3 regions of the Streptomyces sp. NPDC096132 genome follow, and region 3 is predicted to be linked to each of the others. Evidence: riboswitches for the same ligand, from Rfam matches in the RefSeq annotation. Region 3 holds a riboswitch; each other region holds the start of a gene.
The links. Region 3 has a riboswitch for cobalamin ahead of ACIRF9_RS07705 (prenyltransferase/squalene oxidase repeat-containing protein). Riboswitches for the same ligand answer to the same signal wherever they lie in the genome.
Positions count from the first base shown of each region.

Region 1: another riboswitch for cobalamin. It lies ahead of ACIRF9_RS04740 (cobalamin biosynthesis protein); the one in region 3 lies ahead of ACIRF9_RS07705 (prenyltransferase/squalene oxidase repeat-containing protein).
Region 2: another riboswitch for cobalamin. It lies ahead of ACIRF9_RS29245 (ribonucleoside-diphosphate reductase subunit alpha); the one in region 3 lies ahead of ACIRF9_RS07705 (prenyltransferase/squalene oxidase repeat-containing protein).

Region 1 is NZ_JBIWGA010000002.1:67,435-77,857, reverse strand. Features, by position in the region: gene ACIRF9_RS04745 (cobyric acid synthase) at 1-514, opposite strand, end outside; gene ACIRF9_RS04740 (cobalamin biosynthesis protein) at 511-1,452, opposite strand; cobalamin riboswitch at 1,552-1,694, opposite strand; gene ACIRF9_RS04735 (hypothetical protein) at 1,824-2,045, opposite strand; gene ACIRF9_RS04730 (anion permease) at 2,080-3,318, opposite strand; gene ACIRF9_RS04725 (lysozyme) at 3,462-4,214, opposite strand; gene ACIRF9_RS04720 (class II aldolase/adducin family protein) at 4,419-5,141, shown strand; gene ACIRF9_RS04715 (alpha/beta hydrolase) at 5,340-6,473, shown strand; gene ACIRF9_RS04710 (hypothetical protein) at 6,644-8,080, shown strand; gene ACIRF9_RS04705 (VOC family protein) at 8,096-8,509, opposite strand; gene abc-f (ribosomal protection-like ABC-F family protein) at 8,730-10,328, shown strand.
Region 2 is NZ_JBIWGA010000013.1:188,435-198,857, forward strand. Features, by position in the region: gene ACIRF9_RS29240 (ribonucleotide-diphosphate reductase subunit beta) at 1-404, opposite strand, end outside; gene ACIRF9_RS29245 (ribonucleoside-diphosphate reductase subunit alpha) at 404-2,767, opposite strand; cobalamin riboswitch at 2,889-3,031, opposite strand; gene ACIRF9_RS29250 (GNAT family N-acetyltransferase) at 3,077-3,583, opposite strand; gene mctP (monocarboxylate uptake permease MctP) at 3,660-5,288, opposite strand; gene ACIRF9_RS29260 (DUF3311 domain-containing protein) at 5,285-5,542, opposite strand; gene ACIRF9_RS29265 (GntR family transcriptional regulator) at 5,643-6,407, opposite strand; gene ACIRF9_RS29270 (extracellular solute-binding protein) at 6,754-8,034, shown strand; gene ACIRF9_RS29275 (carbohydrate ABC transporter permease) at 8,128-9,111, shown strand; gene ACIRF9_RS29280 (carbohydrate ABC transporter permease) at 9,108-9,947, shown strand; gene ACIRF9_RS29285 (glycoside hydrolase family 3 protein) at 9,956-10,423, shown strand, end outside.
Region 3 is NZ_JBIWGA010000002.1:721,303-731,725, reverse strand. Features, by position in the region: gene ACIRF9_RS07710 (SCO2322 family protein) at 1-199, opposite strand, end outside; gene ACIRF9_RS07705 (prenyltransferase/squalene oxidase repeat-containing protein) at 199-1,461, opposite strand; cobalamin riboswitch at 1,585-1,714, opposite strand; gene ACIRF9_RS07700 (phosphotransferase family protein) at 1,895-2,467, shown strand; gene ACIRF9_RS07695 (nuclear transport factor 2 family protein) at 2,464-2,895, opposite strand; gene ACIRF9_RS07690 (MBL fold metallo-hydrolase) at 3,053-4,078, opposite strand; gene ACIRF9_RS07685 (ATP-dependent nuclease) at 4,319-6,073, opposite strand; gene ACIRF9_RS07680 (AAA family ATPase) at 6,398-6,943, opposite strand; gene ACIRF9_RS07675 (GntR family transcriptional regulator) at 6,940-7,698, opposite strand; gene ACIRF9_RS07670 (ATPase) at 8,113-8,496, shown strand; gene ACIRF9_RS07665 (hypothetical protein) at 8,579-8,767, shown strand; gene ACIRF9_RS07660 (DUF6284 family protein) at 9,067-9,336, shown strand; gene ACIRF9_RS07655 (protein spdB) at 9,333-10,187, shown strand.

The DNA of each region.
Region 1 (10,423 bases), 650 kb from region 3:
CGCCCCCGCGGTCGATGTCGCCGACGACGAGCACGGGGAGCCCGGCGTTCCGGGCGATCCCCATGTTGACGATGTCGGTCCGCCGGAGATTGATCTCGGCGGGCGAACCGGCCCCCTCACAGATCACCGCGTCATACGTGCCCCGCAACTCGGCGAGACAGTCGAGAACGGTCCCGAGAAGCCGCTGCTGCCGCCCCCCGTGATACCCACGGGCACTCAGCTCCCCGACCGGCTTCCCGAGCAGCACGACCTGACTGCTCTGCTCACCGCCGGGCTTGAGCAGCACCGGATTCATGAGAGCCGTCGGCTCGACGCGACAGGCCTGCGCCTGCATCGCCTGGGCCCGCCCGATCTCGGCCCCTTCCTTCGTCACGAACGAATTGAGGGACATGTTCTGCGCCTTGAAGGGCGCGACCTTCACCCCCTGCCGCACCAGCCACCGGCAGATCCCGGCGGTGACGACACTCTTGCCGGCGTCGGAGGTGGTGCCGGCGACGAGGAGACCCCCGCTCATGACCTGTTCCCCCTTGCGATGAGGCGCCCGGCGACAGCCACGCCGAGCGCGAGCAGACCGACGCGCCGGGAGAGCCGTACGGCCCGCTCGATGTCGCCCGTGGCGACCGCGCGTCCTTCCCCGTTGAGCACGGGCCGGTGCTCGACCCGGCCGCCGTACGACAGCGTCCCGCCCAGCCGCACCCCGAGGGCCCCCGCGAACGAGGCCTCGACGGGACCGGCGTTGGGGCTGGGATGCCTGCGCGCGTCCGCCCGCCAGGCCCGTACGGCACCCCGGGGATCGTCCCCGGCCGCGGTGGCGAGTACGGCGGTCAGCCGCGCCCCCGGCCACCCGGCGAGGTCGTCGAGCCGGGCGGAGGCCCACCCGAACCGCCGATGGCGGGCGGACTTGTGCCCCACCATGGCGTCCAGCGTGTTGACGGCCCGGAACCCGAGCAGCCCCGGCACCCCGCCCACGGCACCCCACACCAGCGCCCCCACGACGGCGTCGGAGGTGTTCTCGGCGACGGACTCCACGACCGCCCGCGCGATCCCGTCGGCGTCGAGCGCCTGCGGATCCCGCCCGCACAGATGCGGCAACCGGGCCCGCGCGCCCTCGACGTTCCCCGCTTCGAGGGCCCGCCCGATGGTTCGGGCCTCGCGGGCCAGCGAGGTCCCGCCGACCACGGCCCAGGTGGCGGCGGCGGTGAGAGAGACGGAGACGGCGGGGGAGCGGCGTACGGCCTTCTCGGCGACGGCCCCCAGGGCCACCGCGCCACCGGCACACAGGGCGGTGTGCAGCGCGCCCCACCCCCGGTGGTCCCGCCACAGCACCCGCTCCACGGCACCGGCGGCCCGCCCGAACACGGCGACCGGATGCCCCCGGCGAGGATCACCGAGGAGCGCGTCACCGAGGAGGCCGAGGGCGGCGCCGTACGCGAAGACGCGATCGGCACGCATCGGCTCAGCCGGCCGCGGGATCGGGCAGCGAACCGGTGCTGTACCTCAACGGCCGAGCGAGCATGGCGATATGTCCTCACTCAGGGTGTCCACGCCCTGGTTCGACGAGACCGGCGGTGAGAGTTCCTGGCTCCCGGGGCTACCTACCCCGGTGACAGTGGCGGGACCGCGCCGGATTCACACCGGCTTCCTCTTCTGCCGCCGTACATGGCTCCGGCAGTCCACCACGCCCCCGGAAGAGCCGTCAACTTGCCGTTGACCTGCAGGGGGAGAGTGTGCAGAACCCCACACGGGGGTGGTGCGCGAGGGCACGGAGAAGGGGTGCGGAACGGCGATCCGTCCCGCACCCCCAGGGTGTTCGAGCAGCTGGGTCAGGCGACGATCAGTGAGATCCCGTACGCCACCGCGGCCGCGCAGGCCGCGAAGCACGCGTACGCGCCCGTGGCCGCGAGGGTGGCGGAGCCGCCCTCCGCGGCCGCCCGCTCCTGGCGGGACAGGCCCATGACGCCGAGGGTGAAGAGGGCCACGAGGGCCACCGTGACCACGAGGCTGACGCCGAAGACGGAGCCCAGGGCCGCCCAGTCGATCTTCATGCTGTTTCTCTTCCTTCGTACCGGGTGGGCGGGCTCAGGCGGCGGGGGCCGTGGGCTCGGCGGTGGCGGCTGCGGCCGGGGACGGGATGGTGGCCGACAGGTCGTCGGTGACCGTGCCCGCCGGAGGCGGGGTGACGGCCGCGATCGCCGTGGTGATCACACCCGGAGGCTCCTCGGTCTCGTTGACGTTCGACGCGTCCACGACCTCGCGGCGGGAGATCTTCCAGATTGCCGCGCTGGAGGCGACGAGGAAGACCGCGACGACCGCCGTGCCCCAGTCGCCCAGGTTGGTGACCGACTCGGCCAGCGCGCCCACCAGGGCGGCCGCCGGGAGGGTCAGACCCCAGGCCACGAACATCCGGGTCGCCGTGGACCAGCGGACCACGCCGCCCTTGCGGCCCAGCCCCGCGCCCATCACCGAACCGGAGACGGAGTGCGTGGTGGAGAGGGAGAAGCCGAGGTGGGAGGAGGCCAGGATGACCGTCGCCGCGCTGGTCTGGGCGGCGAAGCCCTGCTGCGGCTGGAGGTCGGTCAGGCCCTTGCCCATGGTGCGGATGATGCGCCAGCCGCCGAGGTAGGTGCCGAGCGCGATGGCCAGGCCGGCGGAGAGGATGACCCAGGTGGGCGGGTCGGAGTCGGGGGCGACGGCACCGCCGGCGACCAGGGCGAGGGTGATGATGCCCATCGTCTTCTGCGCGTCGTTCGTGCCGTGTGCCAGGGAGACCAGGCCGGCCGAGGCGATCTGGCCCGCGCGGTAGCCCTTCGCCGCGGCCTTGCCGTCGGCCTTCTTGCCGAGGGTGTAGGACAGGCGCGTCGCCAGCATCGCGGCGATGCCCGCGACCAGCGGGGCCGCGATCGCCGGGATCAGGACCTTGGTGACCAGGACGTCACCGTGGACCGCGCCCATGCCCGCGGAGGCGATGGTGGCGCCGATCAGGCCGCCCATGAGGGCGTGGGAGGAACTGGAGGGCAGGCCCACCAGCCAGGTCAGCAGGTTCCAGAGGATCGCGCCGACCAGGGCGGCGAAGATGACCTCGGGACGGATGCCGGTCTCGTCGACGAGACCCTTGGAGATCGTGTTGGCGACCTCCACCGAGAGGAATGCGCCCACAAGGTTGAGCACGGCGGACATGGCCACCGCGACCTTGGGCTTGAGTGCACCGGTCGAGATGGTCGTGGCCATCGCGTTGGCGGTGTCGTGAAAACCGTTCGTGAAATCGAACGCAAGTGCGGTTACCACCACAATCGCGAGGATCAGCGAGAAGTTTTCCATTTACCCAGGCAATCGTTCGAGCGTCATTGGCTCGTTGAAGGTAGGTAACCTGGGTGAACGGAAGGTGAACTGAGTCGGGCATCAAGGTGTCCAAATGTGAGCGCCGCCACTCTGTTCGATACGGCGGCCCAAGCGCCCCTTGGCTAGGCGCCCTTGCTGAACCTCGCCAACTGGTCCGCCGAGCCGTTGAAGAGATTCTGGTCACCCGGAAGGGCGCCCCGATCGGCGTACTGCCAGAAGGTCCACGACGACCATCCGGCGGGCAGTTTCCCCGCGTCGGCCGAGCCGTAACGGGCGATCCACAGTGCGTGATCGGGCGCGAAGTCGGGGCTGCCGCCGGTGCACAGGGTCCACCAGTGCGTGGTCGTGTAGATCACCGGACGGCGGCCGGTCAGCCGGAGCACCTCGTCGCTGAAGGCCCGGATCCAGGCGACCATCGCCACCTTGCTCAGGCCGTAGCACCGGTCCCGTTTGTCGTACGGGTTGTATTCGATGTCCAGGGCGGGCGGCAGCGTCCGGCCGTCGTCGCTCCAGTCGCCGCCGTTGCGTACGAAGAACTCCGCCTGGGCCTTGCCCGAGCCCTTGTCCGGCAGGGCGAAGTGGTACGCGCCGCGCAGCAGCCCGGCGTCCCCGGCCCCGCCGTACTGCTGGGCGAAATAGGGATTGCGGTACGCGGTGGACTCGGTCGCCTTGACGTAGACGAACCCGGCGCCGGCGGCCTGCGCCTTCTCCCAGTCGACGGTCTTCTGGTGGGACGCGACGTCGTGTCCCCTCGGCATCTCGGCCGCCGAGGCCGGTAACCCGGCGAGCGCGGTGCCGGTCGCGGTGAGGGCCGCGGCACAGGCGGCCAGGGCGCCGATGCGGCGACGGGACGGTGGTGTGTGGGCGCGGGCCATGATTCCCCCCGGAACGGCGGCGTGCACGAAAACCACCCAGAGGCTAGGGGAAGGTCCGCCGGGACCGGTGAATGCCGGTCGATCTCCGGCCAATCACCGCAAGAGGGTGATGTATGCCGATATGCGGTCTTTCGGAGGACCGGCTTCCGGCCTACAGTGCCCGCCCCACCGGCCGATCCGCCGACCCCCTGGCAGGATCGGGGTATGGGTGAGCAGCGACGCGACGGACGGGGGACCCGGGAATCCCGGGACGGCACACCGGGTGCGGCCGAGCCGCACCCGCTGCCGGAGGAGGCGCGGGCCTGGGAGGCGCTCGTGGCGACCGCCCGCCGCACGGTCACCGACGGCCTGGTCGTGGGCACCTCCGGCAATGTCTCCGTACGCGTTGGCGACACCGTGCTGGTCACACCGTCGGGAGTGCCCTACGACCGCCTCACCCCGGACGACATCACGGGCGTCGACCTCACCGGCCGTCAGGTGCTCGGCACCCTCGTCCCGACGAGCGAACTCCCCATGCACCTCGCCGTCTACCGCCACACCGACGCCCGCGCCGTCGTCCACACCCACGCCGTGCACGCCACCGCCGTCTCCACGCTCGTCACCGAACTCCCGTCCGTGCACTACATGTCCGGCGCCCTCGGCGGCCCCGTCCGGGTCGCCCCCTACGCCACCTACGGGACCGAGGAGTTGGCCGAGAACACCCTCCGCGCCCTGGCCGACCGCAGCGGCTGCCTCCTGCAGAACCACGGCACCCTCGCCTACGGCACCACCCTCGACCAGGCGTTCGACCGTACGGCCCAACTGGAGTGGATGTGCCGTCTGTGGCTGACGGCCTCCTCCATACCCGGCCGAAACCCGACCCTCCTGACGGAGGCCCAGGTGGCCGAGGCGGGGGAGCGCCTACGGGGCTACGGCCAACGAACCTGAGCACTCCTCTCGAGCCGGCCTTTCCCGGTCGCGACACCGCCCGGTCGCGGCACCGCCCGGTCGCGGCACCGCCCGGCCGCGACGGCGCACCCCGGCGGTGCCGACCCTCCCCGCACCACCCCCCGCGACCCCCGCCGCACCTCACCCCCACCCCCGCCACCACTGGCCGCAATCAGGGATGGCCAGGACACTGGACGGGTGCGCACTGTCACAGCGACGGCCGCCGCCGTCACCGCAGCCCTGGCCGCCGGCGCCGCCAGTGTCGCCGCCGGCCGGTTGGCCAGCGACGCCGCGCTGAAGGCGACGCCCGGCCGGCCTCTGCCCACCGAACCGCGGCTCACCGTGCACGGCACAGCCGCCGGCCAGGTGACCCTCACCCGTCATCTCGCCGCCCTGCGCCCCGGCACCTACGGCCTCTCCGGGGACGGCTCCCACGCGATCGTCGGACCCGTCCTCGCCAACGCCCCGCACTCCGCCGACACGGTCGTACGGCGTCTGGAACGCGTCACGCACGGCTCCCTCGACCCCGGTGACGCGGTCTGGCTCACCCCCAACCTGCACGTCGGCAACCCGCGCGACACCCTCGGCCTCGACCACGAGGACGTCGACGTGCCCGGCGAACTCGGCGCCCTGCCCGCCTGGTTCGTCCCCGCCGCCCGCCGCACCTGGGTCATCGCCGTGCACGGCCTCGGCACCACCCGCGAACACGCCCTGAACCTCCTCGCCTTCCTGCACGGCCGCCGCTTCCCCGTGCTCGCCCTCTCCTACCGCGGCGACCTCGGCGCCCCCCGTCCCACGGACGGCCTGAACCACCTCGGCCAGACCGAGTGGCGCGACCTGGACGCGGCGATGCGCCACGCCGTCCGCCACGGCGCCGAGCGTCTCGTCCTGCTCGGCTGGTCCACCGGCGCCACCATGGCCCTGCGCGCCACGGCCCGCTCCGGACTGCGCGACCTCGTCTCCGGACTCGTGCTGGACTCCCCGGTGCTGAACTGGCAGTCCACCCTGCGCGCCCTCGCCGCCGCCCGGCACACCCCCGGCGTGCTGCTGCCGCTGGCCGTCCGCGCCGCCCAGGGCCGCACCGGTCTGCACGGCGCCGCCGACCACGGCGACGAGATCGCCGACCCGGCCCGGCTGACCGTGCCCACGCTGATCTTCCACGGCCCCGACGACACCGTGGCCCCCTGGGACGTCTCCCGCCGTCTCGCCGCCCGCCGCCCCGATCTGGTCGCCCTCCACACCGTCGAGCAGGCCCCGCACGGCGCCATGTGGAACGCCGACCCCGCGGCCTACGAGGAGGCCCTCCGCCGCTTCCTCACCCCCCTGAGCTGAGCCGGCCCGCGCCGTCCCGCCCCACCGGTCGCGAAGGTTCCGTTTAAGCCCGTACCACTGGCCTGAACCCGCCTCCTCACCGCTCTCCGCACCTCGTGCCTTGGCCAGTCCCGTAGCCCGCCGTGACATTCCGTTTGGGTTTTCGGACCGTCAACCGGAAGACTGCACCCGTGACGTCCCGTATCCCGCGCGACTCCAGGCTTCGACTCGTCCGCCCGCGACCCCTGGCCGCCGCCCCCACAGCTGTGAACCAGCGGCGCCCGCGCCGCCCCGCGCCCCGCCCTCCGGAGGGCACTCCGGCCCCGGCGGAGCTGGCCAGAATGGCACGCTCAGGTCTGGCCGCCGCGGCCCGTGTCGCCCGCTGGGCCGACAACGCCCTCGGCCCCGGCCGTGACGCCGCGACCGCCGACGGCAAGGCCACCCTCTCCGAGGCGACCGCCGACCGCGCCGCCCGCGATCTGGGCCTGACCCTGGATCAGGTCCGCCACGACTGGGACACCGCCCGGCTGGCCGGCCTGGTCGAGGTGCACGGCGACAGCGCCCGCCCCGGCTGGCGGCTGCGCGCCTGGAACCGCGACGACAGCGCCGTCCTGCGCGGCTGGGTCGCCCTCTTCGACGCCTGGTCGCTCGCCACCCCGGAACCCGCCGAAGAGGAGGCCGCCGCCGTCGCCGAGGTCGTCTCGGCCATGCCCCAGGTGCTCTCCTTCCTCCAGTTGTCCGCCGGACCCGTCCCCGTGGACCAGCTCCTGGACCTGCTGCGCCAGCGCGTCACCGAACTGCGCACCGAGCGCTGCGAGGTGCCCTACGTCGCCGACGCGGCCGGCCCCCCGGCCCCCGCTGCCCCCGAGCCCTCCGCCGACGCCGACCCGGCTGAGCCGGCCCGGGACGCCGAACTCGCCCCGCTGCTCGACTGGGCTCTGCACGCCCTCGCCTCCGTGGGCGCTCTCACCTGCGGCGACGGCCAGGCCACCCTCACCCCGCTGGGCAGCTGGGCGGTGTGGGTCAAGCTGGAGCAGATCTGCGTCGCCGCGCAGAGCCCGGCCGGGAACATCGAGCAGGCCGCCGAGGACATGCTCCGCGGCTGCGCCCAGCTCCGCCCCAATGCGGCCCGCGCCGAGTACCGCGCCTGGCTGGCCGCCCGCCCCGTCGGCAGCGCCGTCACCGAGCTGCTGGTCGCCTCCCGCGGCGAGGACGCCCTGCTGCGCGGCCTGGCCTTCGAGGCGCTGCGTGTCGTGGGAGCCCCTGCCGAGCCCGACGTACGCGCCGTCGTCGAGGAGCCGGCGCTCAGGCCGTACGCCCTGCTCTGGCTCGCCGAGCACGACGGCGTCGACCCCGAGGACGCCCACGAGGTGCTCACCCGCGAGGAGGCCACCTGGCTGTGGGTCGACACGGCCGCCGCCGTCGCCGACCACGGCGAGGCCCCCATGCTGGTGCGCCACCTGGAGTCCGCGCTGCAGCCGACCGTGCCCGCGCTGCTGGCCGAGGTCCGCGCCGTCGGACACCCCCGCACCGTGCAGGTGCTGGTGGCGCTCGCCGCCGCGCACCCCGACCCGGCGCTGGCCAAGGCGGTCCGCCGGGCCGCCTTCCAGGTGCACCGGGGAGGCTGACCCCGCCGGGGCGCCTCAGGCCTGTATGTCCGGGGCGTAGGTGCCGAAGCTCCAGATGTTGCCCTCGAGGTCCCGGGCCATGTAGTCGCGGGAGCCGTAGTCCTGGTCCGTCGGGGGCATCAGGATCTCGGCGCCGTGCTCCACGGCCCGTCGGTGGTGTGCGTCGACGTCGTCCACGACGACGTACACCCCGGACGGGCCCGCGTCCTTCATCGCCGTGTCGAAGGTGCCGCCCCGGCCCTTCGAGCCGAGCATCACCGCGCCGTTGCCCTGCACCAGCTCGGCGTGCATCACCGAGCCGTCCTCACCCTCGTACACCGACAGCTCCGTGAACCCGAAGGCCTCCGTGAGCTGGCGGATCGCCGCCTTCGCGTCGGCGTACAGCACCGAGGGGTAGATGCTCGGACGCCCGCTGTTCGTCCCTGCCATGCCGATCACTCCCTTGTGATCACCGCCGGATGTGTCACCCACGGCCCAGTCTGGCAGCGGCCACTGACAACGCCCCTGGCAGAGATCGAACAGCCGAACGCAGAAAAAGTGCTTGCACTGGGCCGTTAGAATGGCTCCATGGCCATTCTCCTCGCGCATTAGACGGCGGGAACGTCCTCAGCCGCCCATCCCGCCACCGACCCCGCACAGGAGTCTGACCGTGATCTCCGCCTCCGGCATCGAGCTGCGCGCCGGTGCCCGCATCCTCATCGAGAGCGCCTCCTTCCGTATCGCCAAGGGCGACCGCATCGGCCTGGTCGGGCGCAACGGCGCGGGCAAGACGACCCTGACCAAGGTCCTGGCGGGCGAGGGCATCCCCGCCGCCGGACAGGTCACCCGCTCCGGCGAGGTCGGCTACCTCCCGCAGGACCCCCGCACCGGCGACCTCGACGTCCTCGCCCGCGACCGCATCCTTGCCGCACGCGGCCTCGACGTACTGATCCGCAAGATGCGCGAGAACGAACAGCGGATCGCGAACGGCCAGGGCGCCACCCGCGACAAGGCGATGAGGCAGTACGAGCGCCAGGAGACGGAGTTCCTCACCAAGGGCGGGTACGCCGCCGAGGCCGAGGCCGCCACCATCGCCGCCGCGCTCAACCTGCCCGACCGGGTGCTCGGCCAGCCCCTGCACACCCTCTCCGGCGGTCAGCGCCGCCGCGTGGAGCTCGCCCGCATCCTGTTCTCCGACGCGGACACCCTCCTGCTCGACGAGCCGACCAACCACCTCGACGCCGACTCGATCGTGTGGCTGCGCGACTACCTCAAGACCTACCGCGGCGGCTTCATCGTGATCAGCCACGACGTCGACCTGGTCGAGACGGTCGTCAACAAGGTGTTCTACCTGGACGCCAACCGCTCCCAGATCGACGTCTACAACATGGGCTGGAAGCTCTACCAGCAGCAGCGCGAGGCCGACGAGAAGCGCCGCAAGCGCGAGCGGCAGAACGCCGAGAAGAAGGCCGCCGCCCTGCACTCGCAGGCCGACAAGATGCGCGCCAAGGCCACCAAGACCGTCGCCGCGCAGAACATGGCCAAGCGCGCCGACCGGCTGCTCGCCGGCCTCGAGGCGGTCCGCGCCTCCGACAAGGTCGCCAAGCTCCGCTTCCCGGAGCCCGCGCCCTGCGGCAAGACCCCGCTGATGGCCGAGGGCCTGTCGAAGTCGTACGGCTCGCTGGAGATCTTCACCGACGTCGACCTCGCCATCGACAAGGGCTCCCGGGTCGTCATCCTCGGTCTCAACGGCGCCGGCAAGACCACCCTGCTGCGGCTGCTGGGCGGCGTGGAGCAGCCCGACACCGGCGAGGTCCGCCCCGGCCACGGCCTCAAGCTCGGGTACTACGCCCAGGAGCACGAGACCCTCGACCCGGAGCGCACGGTCCTGGAGAACATGCGCTCCGCCGCCCCCGACCTGGACCTGGTCGAGGTGCGCAAGGTGCTCGGCTCGTTCCTGTTCTCCGGCGACGACGTCGACAAGCCCGCCGGTGTCCTCTCCGGCGGCGAGAAGACCCGTCTGGCCCTGGCCACGCTGGTGGTGTCGTCCGCGAACGTCCTCCTCCTCGACGAGCCCACCAACAACCTCGATCCCGCCAGCCGTGAGGAGATCCTCGGCGCGCTGCGTACCTACAAGGGCGCGGTCGTCCTCGTCACCCACGACGAGGGCGCCGTGGAGGCGCTCCAGCCCGAGCGGATCATCCTGCTGCCCGACGGCGTCGAGGACCTGTGGGGTGCCGACTACGCGGATCTCGTCGCCCTGGCGTGATCGATTGCGTGATCCACTGATGTGGATCATCCGCCTGGATCATTCGGCCTACCGGTGATCCATCATCTGTGTGAGATCTCCTCGTATCGAGGTGT
Region 2 (10,423 bases), on a different contig from region 3:
ATGTTCTCCACGGCGTCGAACGCGGCGGCGCGGTCGTCCGGGTCGGGGAGGTAGGTGTCCAGCAGGGTCAGATAGAACTGGACGTGGACGGCCTCCTCGAAGAGCTGCCTGCTGAGATACAGGCGCGCCTCGGGGGAGTTGATGTGCTTGTACAGCGTCAGCACCAGGTTGTTCGCCACGATCGAGTCGCCCGTTGCGAAGAAGGCGACCAGCCGGCCGATCAGGTGCTGTTCCATCGGGGACAGCTTCGCGAGGTCGGCGACGTCCGAGTGGAGGTCGACCTCCTCCACGGTCCAGGTGTTCTTGATGGCGTCCCGGTAGCGCTCGTAGAAGTCCGGGTAGCGCATCGGACGGAGAGTCAGCTCGAAGCCCGGGTCGAGCAGGTTCTTGGCTTCGGTGGTCATTACTGGCAGGCCTCGCAGGACTCGGGGTTCTCAAGGGAGCAGGCGACGGCGTCGGGGTCGGCGGCCTGCTGGACGGGGATGGCGGCTGGGGTCTGCGCCTGGGCGGCGCGGGCGATCCGGGTCGCCGGGCGCGAGCGCAGGTAGTACGTCGTCTTCAGGCCCGACTTCCAGGCGTACGCGTACATCGAGGAGAGCTTGCCGATGGTCGGCGTCTCCAGGAACAGGTTCAGGGACTGGGCCTGGTCCAGATACGGGGTGCGGGCCGCGGCCATGTCGATCAGGCCGCGCTGCGGGATCTCCCACGCCGTGCGGTACAGGGCGCGGACATCGGCCGGGATCCACGCGAAGTCCTGCACCGAGCCATTGGAGTCCCGCAGCGCCTCACGCGTGCGGGCGTCCCAGACGCCGAGCTCCTTGAGGTCCTGCACCAGGTACGAGTTGACCTGGAGGAACTCGCCGGACAGCGTCTCGCGCTTGAAGAGGTTGGACACCTGCGGCTCGATGCACTCGTACACACCGGCGATCGAGGCGATGGTGGCCGTCGGCGCGATGGCGAGGAGCAGCGAGTTGCGCAGGCCGGTCGTCGCGATCCGCTCGCGCAGCGCCGCCCAGCGCTCCGGCCAGGTGAACGCGACGCCGTAGTGGTCCGGGTGCAGCACACCGCGGGCGGTACGGGTCTTGTCCCAGGCCGGCAGCGGGCCGTTGCGCTCGGCCAGGTCGGCGGACGCCTCGTACGCGGCGAGCATGATCCGCTCGGCGATCCGGGTGGAGAGTTGCTTCGCCTCGGCGGAGTCGAAGGGCAGCCGCAGCTTGAAGAAGACGTCCTGCAGCCCCATCGCGCCCAGGCCCACCGGACGCCACTTGGCGTTCGACCGGCCCGCCTGCTCGGTCGGATAGAAGTTGATGTCGACGACCCGGTCGAGGAAGGTGACGGCCGTGCGGACGGTGGTGTCCAGCCGCTCCCAGTCGATGTCCCCGTCGACCACGAAGGCGCCCAGGTTCACCGAACCCAGGTTGCAGACCGCCGTCTCGCCGTCGTTGGTGACCTCCAGGATCTCCGTGCAGAGGTTCGAGGAGTGGATCACCTGGCCCGGCTCGGCCGTCTGGTTGGCGGTGCGGTTGGCCGCGTCCTTGAAGGTCATCCAGCCGTTGCCGGTCTGCGCGAGGGTCCGCATCATGCGGCCGTACAGATCACGGGCCGGGATGGTCTTCTTGGCGAGCCCGGCCGCCTCCGCCTTCCGGTACGCGGCATCGAACTCCGCACCCCACAGGTCGACCAGTTCCGGCACGTCCGAGGGGGAGAACAGCGACCAGGTGCCGTCCTCGTTCACCCGGCGCATGAACTCGTCCGGGATCCAGTGCGCGAGGTTCAGGTTGTGCGTACGGCGGGCGTCCTCACCCGTGTTGTCGCGCAGCTCCAGGAACTCCTCGATGTCGGAGTGCCAGGTCTCCAGGTAGACCGCGGCCGCGCCCTTGCGCCGGCCGCCCTGGTTCACGGCGGCGACGGAGGCGTCCAGGGTCTTCAGGAACGGGACGATGCCGTTGGAGTGCCCGTTGGTGCCGCGGATGAGGGACCCGCGGGAGCGGATCCTGCTGTACGACAGCCCGATGCCGCCGGCGTGCTTCGACAGCCGGGCCACCTGGTGGTAGCGGTCGTAGAGGGAGTCCAGCTCGTCCAGCGGGGAGTCGAGGAGGTAGCAGGACGACATCTGGGGGTGCCGGGTGCCGGAGTTGAAGAGCGTGGGGGAGGACGGCAGGTAGTCGAGCCGGCTCATGAGTCCGTGGAGCGCGGCGACTTCGTCGACGGAGCGGGCGGTGTCGTCCTCGGCGAGGCCGCTCGCCACCCGCAGCAGGAAGTGCTGGGGCGTCTCGACGACCTTGCGCGTGTGGGGATGGCGCAGGAGGTAGCGGCTGTGGAGGGTGCGGAGCCCGAAGTAGCCGAAGCGGTCGTCGGCGGCCGGGTCGATCAGTGCGTTCAGGCGGGCCGCGTGCAGCCGTACGAAGTCGGCGGTGCGGTCGGCGACGAGCCCCTCGCGGTGGCCGACGGCCACGGACTCGGTGAACGAGGTCACGCCCTGGGAGGCGGCCTCGGCGGCGATGGAGATCGTGAGCAGCCGGGCGGCCAGCTTCGAGTAGGCGGGGTCCTCGGAGATCAGGCCGGCGGCCGCCTCCGTGGCCAGCTCGCGCAGCTCCCGCTCGTCCGCCCGCGCGGACCGGCCGCGCAGCGCGGCGGCGGCGACCCGGCCGGGGTCGGCGTCGGGGAGGTCGGCGGTCAGCTCGGTCAGGGTCCGCAGCAGTGCGGCACCGGGACCGTCGGTGTCCAGCTGGGTGGCTGAGGCCGGATCGGCTGGCGCGATGGTCACGTGGGGCTCTCCCTCGCTCGGCAGGGGCCTGGCGGAGGGCAGGGGGCAGCACACGAGCGCGCACGGCGTCGCGTCCACCGGCCCACTCCACGAGGCCCGGACGTCAAGGCACCCGAGCCGGACGGCCGGGTGCGCTGCCGGCAGGTCCTCGGACTGAACAGGCGTGCGGACATGGGTAGTACGCACACAAGTACACCGTTGCGGGACAGTTCCGGATTCGCACCGGATTCCCCTGTGGCGACAGCGAGCATGAGCATACATCTTGTGCTCGCCTGTCACGCCACCCCCAGATGTTGTGTCGGGGTGGTTTCAGAGGGTCAACTTGTAGGTGAGGAGAGTGAGGTCGTCCAGGTGCGGCACGGGATTCCAGTCCCGCTCGGGCGTGCGAACGAAGCCGAGACGTTCGTAGATCCGGTGCGCGGTGTGCATGCTGCGCTGGCTCGACAGGACGAGGGCCGTGCAGCCCTCCGTGGCCCGCGCGCGGTCGACGCAGGCCCGTACGAGGGATTCTCCGGCCCCCCGGCCACGCGCCGCGTGCGCGACCGCGAGCGCGCGGATCTCGGCCTCGCCGGTGCGCGCGATGTCGGCGACCGGGCCGGGGCCGGCGACGAACGTGACCCCGCCCAGCAGCCGTTCCCCCTCCACGGCGACCAGCACCGCGGCGGCGGCCGCACGAGCGGCCACATCCTTCAGCACCGGCAGATACTCGTCCCCCTCGCCGTAGTCGAGAAGGCCGTCCTGGAGATATGCCTGGGCGGTGATCTCACCGAGTGCCTCGTACTCGGTCGGTACCGCTTCCCTGATCCTGATGTCCATGCCGCGCAGTGTGCCCCAGAGACACGACGGCGGGCCGCCGGTTTTCCCCGACGGCCCGCCGACAGCCCGGAGACCTCTAGTGGGCCGAACCCGCGGTGGCCGGCGGCAGTTCCACCTGCACTCCCGGGTCCCCCGCGTCCGCCGTGTAGTCCTCCGGCCTGGTCTCGTCGATGCCCTCGGGGGCCTTCAGGGCCTTCAGGGCGAAGGTCAGGACCACCGTCACCGCCACGTTCAGGACGAAGGCCGTGAGGCCGATGTAGCCGATCTCGCCGATGCCCGGGATCTCCTTCGCCGAGCCGCCGAAGTGCTTCTGGGTCGGGGAGGCGACGCCGTACGCGGCGACCGTGCCGTAGATCATGCCGACCGCCCAGCCGGCGAGCAGGGCCCAGCGGTGGAACCAGCGGGTGAAGAGGCCGCCGACCAGGGCCGGGAAGGTCTGCAGGATCCAGATGCCGCCCAGGAGCTGGAAGTTGATGGCGACCGTCTTGTCCATGGTGAGGACGAAGACCAGGGCGCCCACCTTCACCAGGAGGGACACCAGCTTGGAGACCCGTGTCTCCTGCTCCGGAGTGGCGTCCGGCTTGATGAAGTCCTTGTAGATGTTGCGGGTGAAGAGGTTCGCGGCCGCGATCGACATGATGGCCGCCGGGACGAGCGCGCCGATGCCGATCGCCGCGAACGCCACACCCGCGAACCACGCCGGGAACATGTCCTCGAACAGCTGCGGGATCGCCAGCTGCCCGTTGGTGACCTTGACCCCGGCCGCGATCGCCATGAAGCCCAGCAGTGCCAGCAGGCCCAGCATCAGGGAGTACAGCGGCAGGATCGTGGTGTTGCGGCGGATCACCTCACGGCTCTTGGAGGAGAGCGTCGCGGTGATCGAGTGCGGGTACATGAACAGCGCGAGCGCGGAGCCGAGGGCCAGGGTGGCGTACGTCCACTGGCCCGGTTCCGCCGGGGTCAGCGCGCCGCGCGGCTTGCCCGTCGCCGGGTTGGTCTGGCTGAACGCCTCACCCGCCTTGGCGAAGATGTCGTCGAACCCGCCCAGCTTGATCGGGATGTAGATGATCGCCACCGCGATGACGATGTAGATCAGCGTGTCCTTCACGAACGCGATCAGCGCGGGGGCCCGCAGGCCGGAGGAGTAGGTGTAGGCCGCCAGGACGCCGAAGGCGATCAGCAGGGGGAGGTCCTTCACGAACCAGTTCGTGTTCTCGCCGCCTCCGACGCCCATCACGTCCAGCACCGCCTGGATGCCCACGAGCTGCAGTGCGATGTATGGCATCGTTGCCAGGATGCCGGTCAGCGCCACCGCCAGCGACAGGCCCTTCGAGCCCCAGCGCCCGCGCACGAAGTCCGAGGTCGTCACGTACCCGTGCTTGTGGGAGACGGACCAGAGGCGGGGGAGGAAGGTGAAGATCAGCGGGTACACGAGGATCGTGTACGGGACCGCGAAGAAGCCGGCCGCGCCCGCCGCGTAGATCGCCGCCGGTACGGCGACGAAGGTGTACGCCGTGTACAGGTCGCCGCCGAGCAGGAACCAGGTGATCCAGGTGCCGAACGACCGGCCGCCCAGGCCCCATTCGTCGAGGCTGTGCTCGTTCTCGGCCTGGCGCCAGCGGGCGGCCAGGAAGCCCATGACCGTGACGGCCAGGAAGAAGAAGATGAAGACGGCGAGTGCCACGCCGTTCACGCCGTCCTTCATCGGCCGGCACCTCCCCGGCGCGCCCGCTGGTCACGCTGCCACAGCTTGTACGCCACCATCGTGAGCGCGGTGGAGATCAGCACCCAGAGCATCTGGTACCAGTAGAAGAAGGGGATCCCGATGAACGCCGGGTCCACCTTGGCGTAGGAACCCACCCACAGCATCGCCACGAAGGGCGCGAACAGACAGAGTGCGATGGCGACGCGCACAGGCGTCACCACCGGCTCCTTGGGCACTTCCGGGGATTCTGACATCGGCGGCTTCCGTCCCCTCACTGATCGCCTTGATCACTGTTGTAATGCGCAGGCAATGTAAGTGACGGGTAAGCCCAGCGGAAGAGCCTCCACAGACTCTCTACTCGGTGGGCCGCTTCAGACGTGCCACGAACTTGTACCGGTCGCCCCGGTAGACGGACCGCACCCACTCCACCGGCTGGCCCTCCTTGTCCAGCGAGTGGCGGGAGAGCATCAGCATGGGCAGGCCGACGTCGGTGCCGAGCAGGCCGGCCTCGCGCGGGGTGGCCAGGGAGGTCTCGATGGTCTCCTCGGCCTCGGCGAGATGGACGTCGTAGACCTCGGCCAGCGCCGTGTACAGGGACGTGTACTTGACCAGCGACCTGCGCAGGGCGGGGAAGCGCTTCGCCGAGAGGTGGGTGGTCTCGATGGCCATGGGCTCGCCGTTGGCCATGCGCAGCCGCTCGACGCGCAGCACCCGGCTGCCGGCGGTGATGTCGAGCAGGCCGGCGAGGGTGTCGTCGGCGGTGATGTAGCCGACGTCCAGCAGCTGGGAGGTGGGTTCGAGGCCCTGGGCGCGCATGTCCTCGGTGTACGAGGTGAGTTGCAGGGCCTGGGAGACCTTCGGCTTGGCGACGAACGTGCCCTTGCCCTGGATGCGCTCCAGGCGCCCCTCGACGACCAGTTCCTGAAGGGCCTGGCGGACGGTCGTGCGCGAGGTGTCGAACTCGGCCGCCAGGGTCCGCTCCGGCGGGACCGGGGTGCCCGGTGCCTGGGTCTCCGTCATGTCGAGCAGGTGCTTCTTCAGGCGGTAGTACTTGGGCACGCGCGCGGTACGGACGGTCGTCCCACCCTCGTTCTCCGCACTGCTGACGTCGGTGCTCATGGCCTGCCTTCCCGGCTCCGGATGCGGGTCACATCGTGGCACGGACACGGAGCCCCGTGCCCCGTTGTTCCGTGATCCCCTCTGTATACCGTTGCAACCTTTGCTGGTCTAGTCCAGACCGGCAAGTGGTCTACCGCGCCCGCGTGCCACAGGGTCGATGTTTTCGACGGTTTCTTACTTAAAGGTTCCTGCATATGTAGGTCCCATAACGGCTGGTCAAAGGGGTTTCGGCCACTCTTGACAGGCCCAATGGTCTGAGCCAAGCTCTGCGCACTGGTCTACACCATTGGTCCAGGTCCCGGCCTCCATGGCCCGGGGGGTCTGTGGGCATCCTGAGGAGGGTGGCGTGAAGCGCAAGCTGATAGCCGCGATCGGTATCGCGGGCATGATGGTCTCCATCGCGGCGTGCGGTGACGACAAGGGCAGTGGGGACTCGAAGGGGTCCGACGCCAAGGAACTGACGGTCTGGCTGACCGTGGACGCTCAGAACAACTGGCCCGCGCTGGTGAAGGCGGCCGACGCGGCGGTGCAGAAGAAGCACCCCGGCCTCAAGATCACCCACGAGTACTACGGCTGGCCCGACAAGAACGCCAAGCTCGACGCGGTCCTCGCCACCGACAAGGCCCCCGACGTCGTCGAGATGGGCAACACCGAGATGCTCGGTTACATGGTCAAGGGCGCCTTCGCCCCCCTCGACGCCTCGAAGTTCGACAACTCCTCCGCCTGGCTCGACGGCCTCAAGGCCTCCGTGACCTACGACGGCAAGACCTACGGCGTCCCGTACTACGCCGGCGGCCGTGTCGCCAACTGGCGCAAGGACGTCTTCGCCAAGGTCGGCGTGAAGTCCACGCCGAAGACCTACGCCGAGCTCACCGCCGCCCTCGACAAGGTCCAGAAGAAGGAGGGCGACAAGTTCTCCGCCTGGTACCAGCCCACCCGTGACTGGTACGCGGCCATGTCCTTCGTCTACGACGCCGGTGGCTCGATCGCCGTCGAGTCGGGCGGCAAGTGGAAGGCCAACCTGTCCTCGCCGGAGTCCATCAAGGGCCTCAACGAGTTCAAGAACGTCGTCGACAAGTACATGCACGGCGACAAGACCAAGGACGAGTCCGACCGGTACATCGTCTACGGCCAGGGCAAGTCCGGCATGATCTTCGCCCCCGCCTGGGAGGGCGCGACCGCCGCGGCGAAGGAGAACGACAAGACCGGCAAGCTCGCCGGCAACGTCGAGAACTTCGTGATGCCCGGCCCGTCCGGCAAGAACCTCCCGGTCTTCCTCGGCGGCTCCGACCTCGCCGTCCCGGTGAAGTCGGACGCGCAGGACCTCGCCGCCGAGTGGATCAACGCCTTCACCGGCCCCTCCGGTCAGAAGGGCCTGATGGCCAAGGGCAACCTGCCCAACAACAAGACCGACCTCGCGACCCTCAAGAGCGACCCGGCGACGGCCGTCCCGGCCACCGCGGCCGAGTCCAACTGGTTCGTCCCGATGGCCCCCGGCTGGGGCCAGGTCGAGAAGGCCCAGGTCCTGCAGAACATGCTGCAGTCCATCGGCACCGGCAAGAAGAGCGTCGAGGACGCCGCGAAGGAAGCGGACGCCGCGATCGACAAGGTCATCAACAACTCGTGACCTGACGGCGGGGCCCCGTCACACCCGGAGGGTGTTCTCGGGGACGGGGCCCCGCTTCTCGTACGACCCGAGGGACCGCTGAGGAGCGCGCGGATGAGTGCCGCAGACACGACCACCCCCGCCAAGGTGCCGCCGACGCGGCCGTCACCCCCACCGCCCGCCCCACCGGGCAGACCGCGGGCCGGGCGGACGTCCGCCGGCACACCCTGGCTGCTGCTCGCGCCCTGTCTGCTCATCCTCCTGCTGGTGATGGGCTATCCGCTGGTCCGCCTGGTCACCCTCTCCTTCCAGAAGTTCGGCCAGTCCCAGCTGTGGGGCTTCCAGCCCGCCGAGAGCGTCGGCTTCGACAACTTCACGGGCGTCCTGGCCGACGGCGAGTTCTGGCAGGTCGTCGTCCGCACGATCGTCTTCGCCGCGGGCTGCGTGATCCTCACGATGGTCCTCGGCATGCTGATCGCCCTGCTGCTCCAGCGGGTCTCCGGCTGGGTGAAGACCCTCGTCAACATCGCGCTCGTGGCCAGCTGGGGCATGCCCGTCATCGTCGCCACCACCGTCTTCAAGTGGCTGTTCGACTCCGACTACGGCATCCTCAACGCGGTCCTGAGCAAGCTGCCCGGCGTCGAGCTGATCGGCCACAACTGGTTCGCCAGCGGGCCGCAGGGCCTGGCCGTCATCATGCTGCTGGTGATCTGGGGCGCGGTCCCCTTCGTGGTCATCACCCTCAGCGCCGGCCTCACCCAGGTCCCGGCCGAACTGGAGGAGGCCGCCCGCCTCGACGGCGCCGGCTCCTGGGGCGTCTTCCGGTACGTCACCCTGCCCATCCTCAAGCCGATCATCGTGATGCTCACGACCCTGTCGGTCATCTGGGACATGGGCGTCTTCCCGCAGGTCTTCGTGATGCGCAACGGGCACCCGGAGCCCGAGTTCCAGCTCCTGACGACGTACTCCTACGACCGCGCCTTCGTCGTCAACGACTACGGGCAGGGCTCGGCGATCGCCCTGATCACCGTGCTGCTCCTGCTGGGCGTGGTCGCCGTCTACATGCGCCAGATGCTGAAGATCGGAGAGGTCGAATGAGCACGCTCGCTGCGCCTCGTCGCAGGTCCCGGTTCGGCTGGAACCTCCTCGGCCTCCTCGTCTTCGCCGTCGCCGGCTTCCCCGTCTACTGGATGCTCAACACGGCGATCAAGCCGGCGAAGGACGCGATCGACCCGGACCCGAGCCTGCTGCCGACCGGCTTCACCCTGTCCAACTTCAGCCGCGCGCTGCACATCGCCGACTTCTGGGGCCCGGTCGGGCGCAGCCTGATCGTCTCCCTCGCGGTCGTCGCGATCGGCATCGTCGTCGGCATGCTGGCCGCCCTCGCCATCTCCCGGTTCGCCTTCCGCGGCCGCAAGATCGTGATCGTCGGCATCCTCGCGGTCCAGATGGTCCCGCTGGTCGCCATGATCATCCCGGTCTTCCTGCTGCTGAACGACCTGGACCAGTACGACAAGCTCTCCGGCCTGATCATCACCTATCTGACCTTCATCCTCCCGTTCACGGTGTGGACCCTGCGCGGCTTCATCGTCAACATCCCCAAGGAGCTGGAGGAGGCCGCGATGGTCGACGGCTGCTCCCGCACCGGCGCCTTCGTCCGCGTGGTGTTCCCCCTCCTCGCCCCCGGCATGGTCGCCACCTCGGTCTACGGCTTCATCCAGGCCTGGAACGAGTACCTGTACGCCCTGATGCTGCTCAGCCAGAAGAACCAGACCGCGACCGTCTGGCTCGGCAACTTCACCACCAAGCACGGCACCGAGTACGCCCCGATGATGGCCGGCGCCACCCTGATGGCCGTCCCCATCGTCGTCCTGTTCCTCCTCGTCCAGCGCAAGATGGCCGCGGGTCTGACCGCGGGCGCCGTGAAGGGATGACGCCCCCGATGACGACAATCGCCCGTGGCCTCGACACGCTGACGCGCGACGCCCTGACCGTCCTCCAGCCGGGCTTCCCCGGCACCACCGCCCCCGACTGGCTGCTGCGCCGCCTCGGCGAGGGCCTGGCCTCGGTCGGCCTGTTCGGCCGCAACATCGCCTCCCCGGAGCAGCTCTCCGCCCTGACCGCCCAGCTGCGCGCGGAACGGGACGACGTCCTGGTCGCGATCGACGAGGAGGGCGGCGACGTCACACGCCTGGAGGTGCGCACCGGCTCCAGCTTCCCCGGCAACTGCGCACTGGGCGCGGTGGACGACGTGGACCTCACCCGGGAGGTGGCGTACGAGCTGGGCCGCCGCCTCGCCGAGTGCGGCGTCAACCTCAACTGGGCCCCCTCGGCGGACGTGAACTCCAACCCGGCGAACCCGGTCATCGGGGTCCGCTCCTTCGGCGCCGACCCCGCTCTGGTCGCCCGG
Region 3 (10,423 bases):
AGTCCTCGCTGACCGCGAAGCGGAAGCCCTGGACGTCACCGTCGGAGGGGCGGGCCGTGCCCGGTCCCTCGGTGGCGTACGTCCACTGGTCGCCGGTGCGTTCCCAGAAGGACCAGTAGCGGTAGCCGGTGGCGTGGGCCGGGGCAGGGGCCAGGAGAAGGAACGTCAGCGCCAGGAGCAGGGCGCGGGCGGGGCGCATCACGGCTGCTGCTTCCTGCGGCCGCTGATCAGGAAGCCGATGCCGATGCCGGCGACGAGGAAGACACCGACGGTCCACCAGGTGCCGTAGCCCGTGTCGCCGTCGTCCTTCTTCTCTGCCGTGTCCTTCTGCTCCGCCGTGTCCGTGTTCTCGAGAACCTGCTCGGTCCGCGGCGCGGGCCCGGTCGCGTTGAGTTGTGCGACCAGGTCGGTGCCGCCGAAGTCACGGGGGTCGGTGCCCGTGGCGTGCGCCGCGAAGACGAGCTGGGCGTAGGCGGCGGGGCCGCTCTGCTTCGCCCAGGACGCGGAGTTCCGCTCCAGCCACCGCAGCGGCTTCTCCGCCCGCGCGGCCCCGCCCTGCGCGGCGAGCGCGACCACCGCGTCGGCGGTGTTGCCGTAGTCGGGCTGGTCCTCGGCTCCAGGCAGGACGGACTTCAGATACCCGTCCTCGGTGAGGGCCCCCGCGAGGTAGGAGGCGCCGTTGGCGGCGGCCTGCTGCGGGGTCGGGTAGCCGGCGTCGGCGCAGGTCGCGGCGGCCTGCTTGCCGCCCTTCACCACCAGCCCCTTGCCGAGCGCGCCCACCACGCCCGCCGCCGTGGCGTCCGCGTTGGCGGCGAGCCCGCCCTTCTTGTCCGGCTGGTAGGCGAACGCGCCCGCCCCGTCGCCCTTGCACGGCAGGGCGAGCTTCACCAGGGCGTCGTACGGGGACCGGTCGTCCTTGCGGACCTTGCCGGGCTGCTCTCCCACGGCGGTCAGCGCGCCGACGACGACGGACGTCGAGTTGGTGTCGCTGGCCCCGCCGGGGGAGTAGCCCCAGCCGCCGTCCTCGTTCTGCACGGACTTCAGCCAGGCGACGGCCTTGTCGGTCACGGCGTCGTACCCGCCGAGGGCGGCCAGGGCCTGGACGGCGGCGGCCGTGCTGTTGGTGTCGGTCAGGAGCTTGGCGTCGCAGGACTTGGCGGCGTCGGCGCGGAACGGTGCGAACGCGCCGTCGGCGCACTGCTGCCCCGCCAGCCACTCCACCGCCTTGTCGGCCGGGGTCACGCCCACCGTGTCCTGCGCCAGCAGCGCGAGCGACTGGCGCCACACGCCGTCGTACGTGGGGTCGGCGGTGCCGTACAGGCCGTCGGGTAGCGCGACCGGCGCGGAGGGCGAGGGGGTGGCGGCGACGGAGGGGACGGCGGCACCCAGGACGACGGCGGTGCCGGCGGCCACGACGGTGGTGGTGGCGGCCAGGGCCGTGGCGCTGCGGCGGAACTTCATGATCGGCGGGTGCCTCTCCCGGTCGGGAGATCCGGGGAGCCGGGCAGCACGGGACGCCCCGGCGGCTCGGCTCCGTAGACCTCGACGGTGCCGTGCGACGGCGGGTTGCCGTGCACGTGAGCCGGTCAACGTCCCGTACGGGGCAGTCCGGCTCGCCACCGGCGTGGTGGCTCACGGTTGCGGGGTCAGCGCCGGAATTGCACCGGCTTCCCCCTGTACGGGTGTGATGACGACCCGGTCACTCTACCCGCAGGTAGCCAAGCGCCTGAGGGGTGGCTGTGAGGGTGACTCCGGGGCCGGTCGGGGCCCGCTATGTTCTGGCCATGACCATCAGGGGGAAGGTGCCCGGCCCGGGCCGACTGCTCGGCTCCGGCCGTACGGCCGACGTGTACGAGATCGACGAGGGGTGGGTGCTGCGCCGCGACCGGGAGGGGTGGTTCGACGCCGCGGCGGAGGCGGCGGTGATCGCGCACGTACGGCGGCACGGCTACCCCGCGCCCGCGGTCCGTCCCGCCGGCTCGCGCACCGACCTGGTGATGGAACGTCTGGACGGGCCGACCATGCTCCAGGCGTTCGGGCCGGCACGCTCGGCCCGCAGGAGGCAGGCGCCGTCCTCGCCCGGCTGCTGCGTGAGCTGCACGCCGTCCCCGGGCGTCTCCCGGACGCGCCCGGCCTGCGCGTCCTGCACCTCGACCTCCACCCCGACAACGTCATCCTCACCGCCGACGGCCCCCGGGTCATCGACTGGGGCACCGCTGAGGACGGCGAGCCGGGCCTGGACTGGGGCATGTCCTCGGTGATCCTCGCCCAGGTCGCCGTCTCCGCCGACCCGGTCGCCGCACCGGCCCACGCGATCCTGGCCTCCCTGCTCGCGGACCCGTCCCGGCTCACCGAGGAGGGCCTCGCGGAGGCGCTGCGGCGGCGCGCGGCCAACCCGACGATGAGCCGGGAGGAGGTCGGACTCCTCGGCGCGGCCGGGGAGTTGATCCGGTCGTTCGCGAGCTAGAGCCGGGGCGTCGGGCCGTCGCAGGGCAGGCGCAGGGTGCGGGCCGCGAGCAGCCAGGAGCCGTCGGGGCCGCGGCGGAGGGTGTCCTCGTAGTGGCCGATCCCGACCGGGGCGGCCGTGACCGGTGCCGGGTCCACCCGGTACGTCGTGAAGTACGAGGTCGCCCTCGCCGTGTCCGGGGACGTCACCTCGACGCGGACGTCGGCCATCAGCCGGCGGGCGTGGCGGTCGGCGGGGTGGGAACCGAAGTGGGCGCGCAGGGCGGCGCGGCCCTTGACCAGGCGGTCGCCCTCGGGCCAGGCCCATGTGCCGTCCTCGGTGAACAGTTCGGCCACGGAGCCGGGTTCGCCGAGGTCGAGACGGCGGACGAGGTCGAGGAGCAGGCGCTGGCAGGCGCGTTCGGCGAGGAGCTGCGCGATCGGGTCCATGGGTGGTGCCCCCAGGGGGAATCCGGGAGGGGTGTGGGGAGCACCGTAGAGCCGGGTCGTGAACGGCGTGGTTCCCTTCCGTGAACGGCACCGCTCACAGCGGACCTTCACGTAACGCTCCGTGAGACCCCCTCCACCTCACCGCGCCTCGCGCCCGTCACACCGCCACGTACCTCACCGGATCGCTTCCCGTCACCGCCTCCGCCCGCCCCAGCTTCACCAGTCGCCGCAGATGGGCCTCCGCCTCCGAGACGGCGATGTTCCGCGACCCGTAGGGGATCTGGTCCCAGGGGCGGTTCCACTCCATGCGTTCGGCGAGCTGCCAGGCGGTGAGCGGGGTGGCGAGCAGGGCGTGGAGGTCGGTGAGACGGGTCTCGTGGTGGGTGAGCAGCTCCTGTACGCGGGACGGGGCGTCGGTGAAGGCGTACTGGTGGGCCGGGAGGATCTCGGCGGGGGCGAGGCGGCCGACGCGTTCGAGGGAGTCGAGGTAGTCGCCGAGGGGGTCGGTGACGGTGGTGTCGTCGGGGTCCTCGTAGAGGCCGATGTGGGGGGTGATCTCGGGCAGGAGGTGGTCGCCGGAGAACAGCCGTCCGTGCCCGGGGAGCCGGGCCGGGTGGTCCTCCTCCAGGTGGAGGCAGACATGGCCGGGGGTGTGGCCCGGCGTCCAGATCGCGCGCAGCCGGCGGCCGGGCAGGTCGAGGAGTTCGCCGGGGGTGATCTCGCGGTCGGGGAGGGCGGGGGAGAGCCCGGGGAAGGTGCGGCGCCGGGCCGTGCGCAGGGGTGCGATGTGCTCGTCGGGGGCGCCGGCGGCGGCCAGCTTGTCCGCCATGTACGTGTACCAGCGCTCGGCTCGGGTCTCCCGGGTCCGCCGCACGATCGACGCGTCCGCCGCGTGCATCGCGATCCACGCCCCGGAGGCCTCCCGCACCTTGCCGCAGAGGCCGTGGTGGTCGGGGTGGTGGTGGGTGACGACCACCCCGTGCACCTCCGACACCGCCGTACCGCACGCCGTGAGACCCGCGGCGAGGGAGTCCAGGGACGTCGGATCGTCCCACCCGGTGTCGATCAGCACGGGCCCCCGGTCGGTGTCGACGACGTACACGAGAGTGAACCCGAGCGGGTTGTCCGGGATGGGGACCCGCAGGGACCGCACACCCCCGCCATGATCGAACGTCCTCGTCATCTGCCCTCCGTTCCACGGCCATTGCCCACTATAACTAGAACTGATGAAGTGTCAGATTGGCCAGGGGGGAGGCCTGAGCGGGGCGCTGTGACCAGCCGTGGAGCGGCCGTTGTCTGTCGTTATTGGTCGTTGTCGGCCGCCCTGGGACGGCCCAGGGGCGGCCCGGCTAGCGCCCACTGCGCTGTGCGCGCTTCGGTGCCGTTTGGGTGGGGGAGGGCTCCACGTTCGAGTGATGTCCTGTCAGTTGGATGGCAGCGCGCGTCCGTTTCGCGGGGGCAGTACCAGCCTCTTCAGGTGATCCTGCGCCGCCTCCTTTCGGTGGTAGCCGTCTTTAATGGCCGCAGGAACCCACTCGGGTCCTTTCCTGACATTGAGTGTGGGTGCAAATTTCTCAAGCTCACCAACACGCACTGCCACGATTCCGAGGGAATCCAGTTTATTCAAAAGAGTGGTAGCTGCTTGGGCTGCAGCTGGATTCTCATTCCACGCTGCAACCCCATACCTCTTCAAAGCTCTCCACGGACTTTCCTTTGCGCGCACCAAAGTGCGAAAGTCTTCTGCGACCGCCGCGTCGAAGGTGTCGTTGAGGCGATCTCTAAAGAATTCATTCAAGGATTTCAGGACTACCGATACCTGGAACTTGTCTCGTGGCTGCCTAAAGGGTTGAGTGGCTTGATCGTAGAGTTTTTCGAACGCTGCCCAGTCCCCACCGAATGAAGAGATAAGACGTTTTACAAAGTCCTTGTCGTCGAGGAAGTCCAGATCTGGACTAGCGACAATAGGAACACTGGCGGAAGACAGGACGTCGATCAGTAGCGGAAGTCCTCCTTTGCCGCCGGATGGCACAAAGAGAACGTCGGACGGAGACAGGGGAAGTTTCTGCTGCGTGTCGAGGTGCTCCAGAGTGGCGTTGAAGAATGTGCAGTCTCGATCCCCTTCGGCCAAAACTGTCAGTTTGTGAAACAGGCCCTCTAGCACGTTCGTGTGACGCAATACGGGATCAGCCCAAATGCGCTTCAGGTTTGGAACGCTCAACTGGTGTGCAGTTGTGGCATTATCAGAGGTTCTATCCAGTCGAACAATCGAGATGTCGGCTTCAGATTGCAGCAGGCCGGAAAGTACGTTCTTGTCATGGGTCGCCATGATCACCTGCACTTTTTTCTGCCGTGCCAAATCCCCCAGGATCTTACCTAGTTGCGTGGCCTGAGGGGGGTGCAGGAATGCCTCTGGCTCATCAATCATGATGATCTGATAACTTGCCGTAATGAGCGGTAGCATCAATCCGATGAAACTGCGCATGCCGTCCCCTTGGTTTTCGAGGCGCGGCAGATCTGAAAGTGCTGTCCTGTATTCTTGTGTGACTTGATCCACGGGGGGAGCTTCAACGGTAGGCTTGCCTACTCGAATGTTCATGCTTTTGCTCAACGTGTCCAGTGTTAGTGGGCGCTGAAAGACTCGTTCACATAGCTCGCTCAACTCCGAGAATAGACCAGTGTCGTCCTGAAGGGCATGGATTGCGTGTGCGGGGGGCTGTTCGATCATGTCCCGCATTTCTGTGGGTCCTACGGAGCTGAGTCTATTCCATGGATCGCCGTAGAAAACGACGAAAGTCTGAAGGCTCCCTAGTCCTCGGTTGTTTTTCGCGCCTGAGAGAAAGTAAGGAACTTGTTCACTGCGCAACTGTGGGCTATTCGGCTTATTGAAAGTCTCGAGATCGTTTTCTCCCAGCGACCGGGAGTGCTGTCGAAGCCACGAACGGGCATCGTCGATTCCCCCGGAAATCTGGAGGGTCATTCCTTCTACGAGTCTAGGTGCGTCACCCGCATGCCCTTGGACGCTCGTGGCGATCATTTGTCGCAGTACGGTTGATTTTCCCACGTTGTTTGGTCCTACGAAAACGGTGACACCTGGCGAAGGGAGGGTGATCGTTTGTCCCGTCGGAATGGTGACATCGGTAAAACTGACTGCGAACTCCTCCGAGTTGGCAACGTGCATTTCGTGAGCTTCCAAGGCGCACCCCCTGCATGGACGGGTCTGAGCCCGCATATCTCATGACTTGGGGCACATCATGCCGCACCACCCGCAGCCTGTGGGGCGTTCAGTAGAACTCAGCAGCGCGGGTTATCGTGCCCGTGAGCCATCGCGCGGAGGGGCGCACCCTGGGCCCGGAATCTTCATGAAGGGTGGCGTTCGTTGCTTGCCGACCTTGAAGGAGTGGTCTATCCCCTGACTGGGTCCCTACTTGCCGAGCCGCTGCCACGGCGGTGGAAGCGCTGTGTCGGAGTTGCCAGGAGGGCGCGCGGGCGCCGGTTGCACCTCCTATCTCTCTTGCAGGGACTTCAGTACCGACTTGGGGTCCCCGTCGTAGACGAGGTGCGGTTCGTCCGGCCCGGGAGGCATGAACCGGGTCCTGTAGCGCAGCAGGTCACTTTCGGCGAAGTAGATCGAGTTTGGATCGGCTTCATGCTGGGCATTACGCCTGCTCACGCGGGACCAGAGTTCTTCGTGACTCGCTTCCAAGTAGACCAGCACCGTGCTCGCACCGGCGTCCGTCGCAATCGAACACCAATGAGCGCGGTCATCCGGCGTCCAGAAACCGTGATCGACCACCACGTCATGACCGGCCCGGAGTTGCTCGCGCAGTTCCTCTGAGATTTCTTCGAGGACCGGCTTTTCGAGGGTCGGAAAGACGCCTCGCGGGAAGTCGACTCCGTATACGCCGTGTCGACGGAACATCTCTTCGTCCGGGCAAAGCCTTACGAAGCCACGGTCTGTGAGCGCGCGGGAAAGTGTCGTCTTGCCTGAGCCGGGGAGTCCTGCCATCAGCACGCAGAACGGCCGGGAGGCGCTGTTGGCGCCTGTCACTGGGCGACTTCCGATTCGGTGCGCCATGTACGGCCGGGACCGCCTAGGTCAACGCCGTACTCCACAACGTTGCTCTCACTGTCAACGAACTTTGCCGTCATCACGACTACCGGCTCGGCCGGCGGGTTCGCGGAGTTCAGCTCCAAGAGTTCCGCGTCCTCGGGCGTCAGTAGGCGCGCTGATGCGGTGTCGATTCGATGGGTGATCGGTCGGCCGGTGGCCTGGGTGATGAGTTGTAGCGACGTTCCGCCCGTCAGGCGGGCGCTGTTCATCAGCTCCGGGATCAACTTCCCGTACCGGACGGGGATCCACGACGTGGAGTGCGCGACGATCCCGTGCCGGTCGCGGTACACGCGCCGTCGCCTGATTACATCCGAACCGGTTGTGACGTCCAGTGCGGCCGCCACGTCTGCGGGTGCAGGCACCACAGCAGCCTGATGCGAGTCGGACCGTTCGCCCGTCCCCCAACTAGATCCGGTACGGCGCCCCCGATCTTGGCGCTGGGCCCCAGAAGACATCGGAGCCGGCTGGTCCAGGACCTCTGTTCCGATTCCGTGGATCCCTCGGACAAGACCCTCGTTGCGCAGCTTGCGCAGGGCTTTCTCGGCCGTCGCGGTGCTCACCTGCCACTCTTCCGCGAGGTTCTTGATGCTCGGCAAGAGCGATCCCGGCTGTAGCTGACCAGACGTAATCAGCTCCGTGTAGTGGGCGGCGATCTTCGCGTACGGCGCCCGATTGTCAGCCTGGCCTGCCATGTCGCTGGCTCCTTGTCGTCACTTCCCTGAGGTTCCCTAGCTTACCGCTTGACACCGCAGGGAACCCTAGGGAACCTTAGGGATGCCCGCCGGTCGCTTCGGGGAGCGGCGGTCGCTGAACTTCGGCACACCTCTGTGTGCAAAACGGGCGTGAACCGAAGGTTGCGTCAAACGCCCGGAGGGCCCCGTGAAACGGGCTCGAAGGAAGCGATAGCAGCTTGAGAACTCAACAGCGTGCTTGGGAGGCCGTCCCTCCCCTGCCAGCAAGAGGACGGATGCGTGCGGGTGCGCCCCGTACGCGACTGCACGACCAGCCTCCGCAGCGCTTCGCTGCGGCCGGTTGCCTCCGCTGCACGTCTCGCACGTGCGGCGCTGAGGGGAGCCGGATCAACCCCTTCGTTTCTTGGAGTTCGCATGCCCGCGACTGTCGAGATCGTTTCGTTCGGTTACCTGCACGACGCGCCCCCGGCGGCGCATCTCACGATCGACCTGCGTCACCACTTCCGCGACCCGCACGTGTCGCCGGAGCTCCGGTACATGACCGCCGACGACGCGCCCGTCCGGGCCGCCGTGATGGGCACCCCGGGCATCGCCGCCCTGGTCGAGGCGACCGCCACGGCGGTGGCCGCGTTCGCCGCCGGTCCCAGCGCCGGAACGGTCACGGTCGCTGACGGATGCGCCGGCGGCCGCCACCGCGCGCCGACCTTTGCCCGCGCCCTCGCCGACCGGTTGACCGCCGCCGGCCACAGCGTGAGCGTCCGCCACCGCGACATGGCCAAGGACGTCGTCCAGCGCTGACCGGCTGCCCGATCCGCCCGTCTCGCACGGGCGGTGAGGGGAACCGCCCAGCGTTCCGCCACCCACCCCGAGAGGAACCCAGATGTCCCGCTACCAGGAGAACAAGATCCGTTCGCAGGAGCTGGCCGCAGCCACCGCCCGCGAGTACCAGGCGGTGGCCCGTGCCACAGGCGACGAGCAGGCTCTGCGCAGCGCCACCCGCAGGCTGGACACCGCCCTCGACAACCTCAGCGACCTTTACACCCTCGACCGCTACCGGGCGAAGGACTGATCGCGTTCCCTGCGGTCCCCTTCCTGGCTTCGCAGCGCCTCATGCTGCGGCCGGCTGCCTCTCCTGCCCGTCCGATCCGGCCCACGATGCGCCGGATCGGACGGACGGGAGCGCGGGGAGTCGGAATCCGCCTGCTCCAGACCCCGGACCGTCCCCCGCGTCCACACGCGGCGGGAACAGACGTCCAACCCGCCGCGCGCCCCTGTGCGCGGTTTCACCCCCAACGGCGCGCACCCCCGGAGAGGCAACTCCGGGGGTGCTGTTCGGGCCGTTCCACCCTGTGAAAGGAACCACGACCCATGAAGCACATCGGTGCTGCTCAGGTGGTTGTTACCGCCGACGGGTTCGACCGTGAGCCGTCGCTTGCGGAGCTGGACGCGATCGAGCTGGAGTCCCCGCTGATCCTGGCGGAGGTCGACCTGCTCGACGCGCAGATCAAGACCCTCGACCGCCCCGCGAACGAGGTCGACGCTCGCCGGATCCGCCGTGCGCAGAACCGGGTGCTCGCCGCGCGGCGGGACCTGGCCAACCGCACGGTCGGCGCGAGCGCGCCGGGGGGTGCGGCGTGAAGGCCAAGACCGCAATGCCCGCCGTCGCGATGACGGCGGTGTCCATGGTGCTCACCCTCGCCGTAGTGGTGATGTGGCTGGGCACCGCGATGCCATGGCCCGTCGCCCTGGTCGTCGGTCTCGGGATCGACGGCGGATGGCTGGCCACCCTCGCCTATGAGCGCCGCCTGGCTGCGCAGGGCGACCACAGCCCCACCGTGACCGCCGTCGGCTGGTTCTTCGGCCTGATCGCCACAGGCGTCCTGATCGCCCACGCCCTGCTCGCCGAGGAGTCGTCCGGGGCGTGGCTCGCCGTGGCGTGGCTTCCCGTCGCGGCCAAGGCCCTGTGGCTGGTACACGGATTGTGGGAGCGCACCGCGCTGACCCCCGGCGCCCTCGGTGCGATCCGGGGGATCCAGCAGGAAGCCCGCGACGAGGCGGCCGTGGCCCGTGCCCGGCTGCGCGCGGAGGCCTCCACCGAGGAGACGCGGCTGACGGCCGTGACGCAGGCTGGCGCGCGCGTCGCCCGCGTCCAGGCCAAGACCGCCGCAACCCTCGCCGGGGCGTGGTCGACGCTGGAGACGGCGCAGCAGGGCGAGGGCACCGGTAGGGCGCTGACCAGCGTGACGGCCCGCGTCACGCCCGACGTCACACCCACCTGGGAGCTGCCCGTCTGGGGCCCTGTGGAGCCTGTTGGCGTGCTGGAGGCGGGTCCCGCGCTCACCGATGCTCAGCTTGACGTCCTGGTCGATGAGATCCGGCACAGCGAGGTTCCGGCCCTGTCGTACCGAGAGATGGCCGCCCGCTTCCGCACCGCCGGCCACTCTGCCTCTGAGGTCCGCCTGAGGGCGGCATGGAAGCGCGTCGTCTGACGGGGCGCCGCCCATGACCGGCTAGAGGCCGTCCAGGAAGCGCACGACCGCCGACAGAACCCCATAGCGACGGCGGTGCGCCCTGCTGCAAAACCGGCGCCGGCGCCAACGGCTCCGTGGCTGGCGTACCGGTGCCTGGCACCACTTGCACGGCCGCGTCTCGTGCTCTGGTCCCCCGCCCACACGCCCACCGTAGCGGGCCATTGCCGGGGCGCCCTATCCAACGATCGCTCATT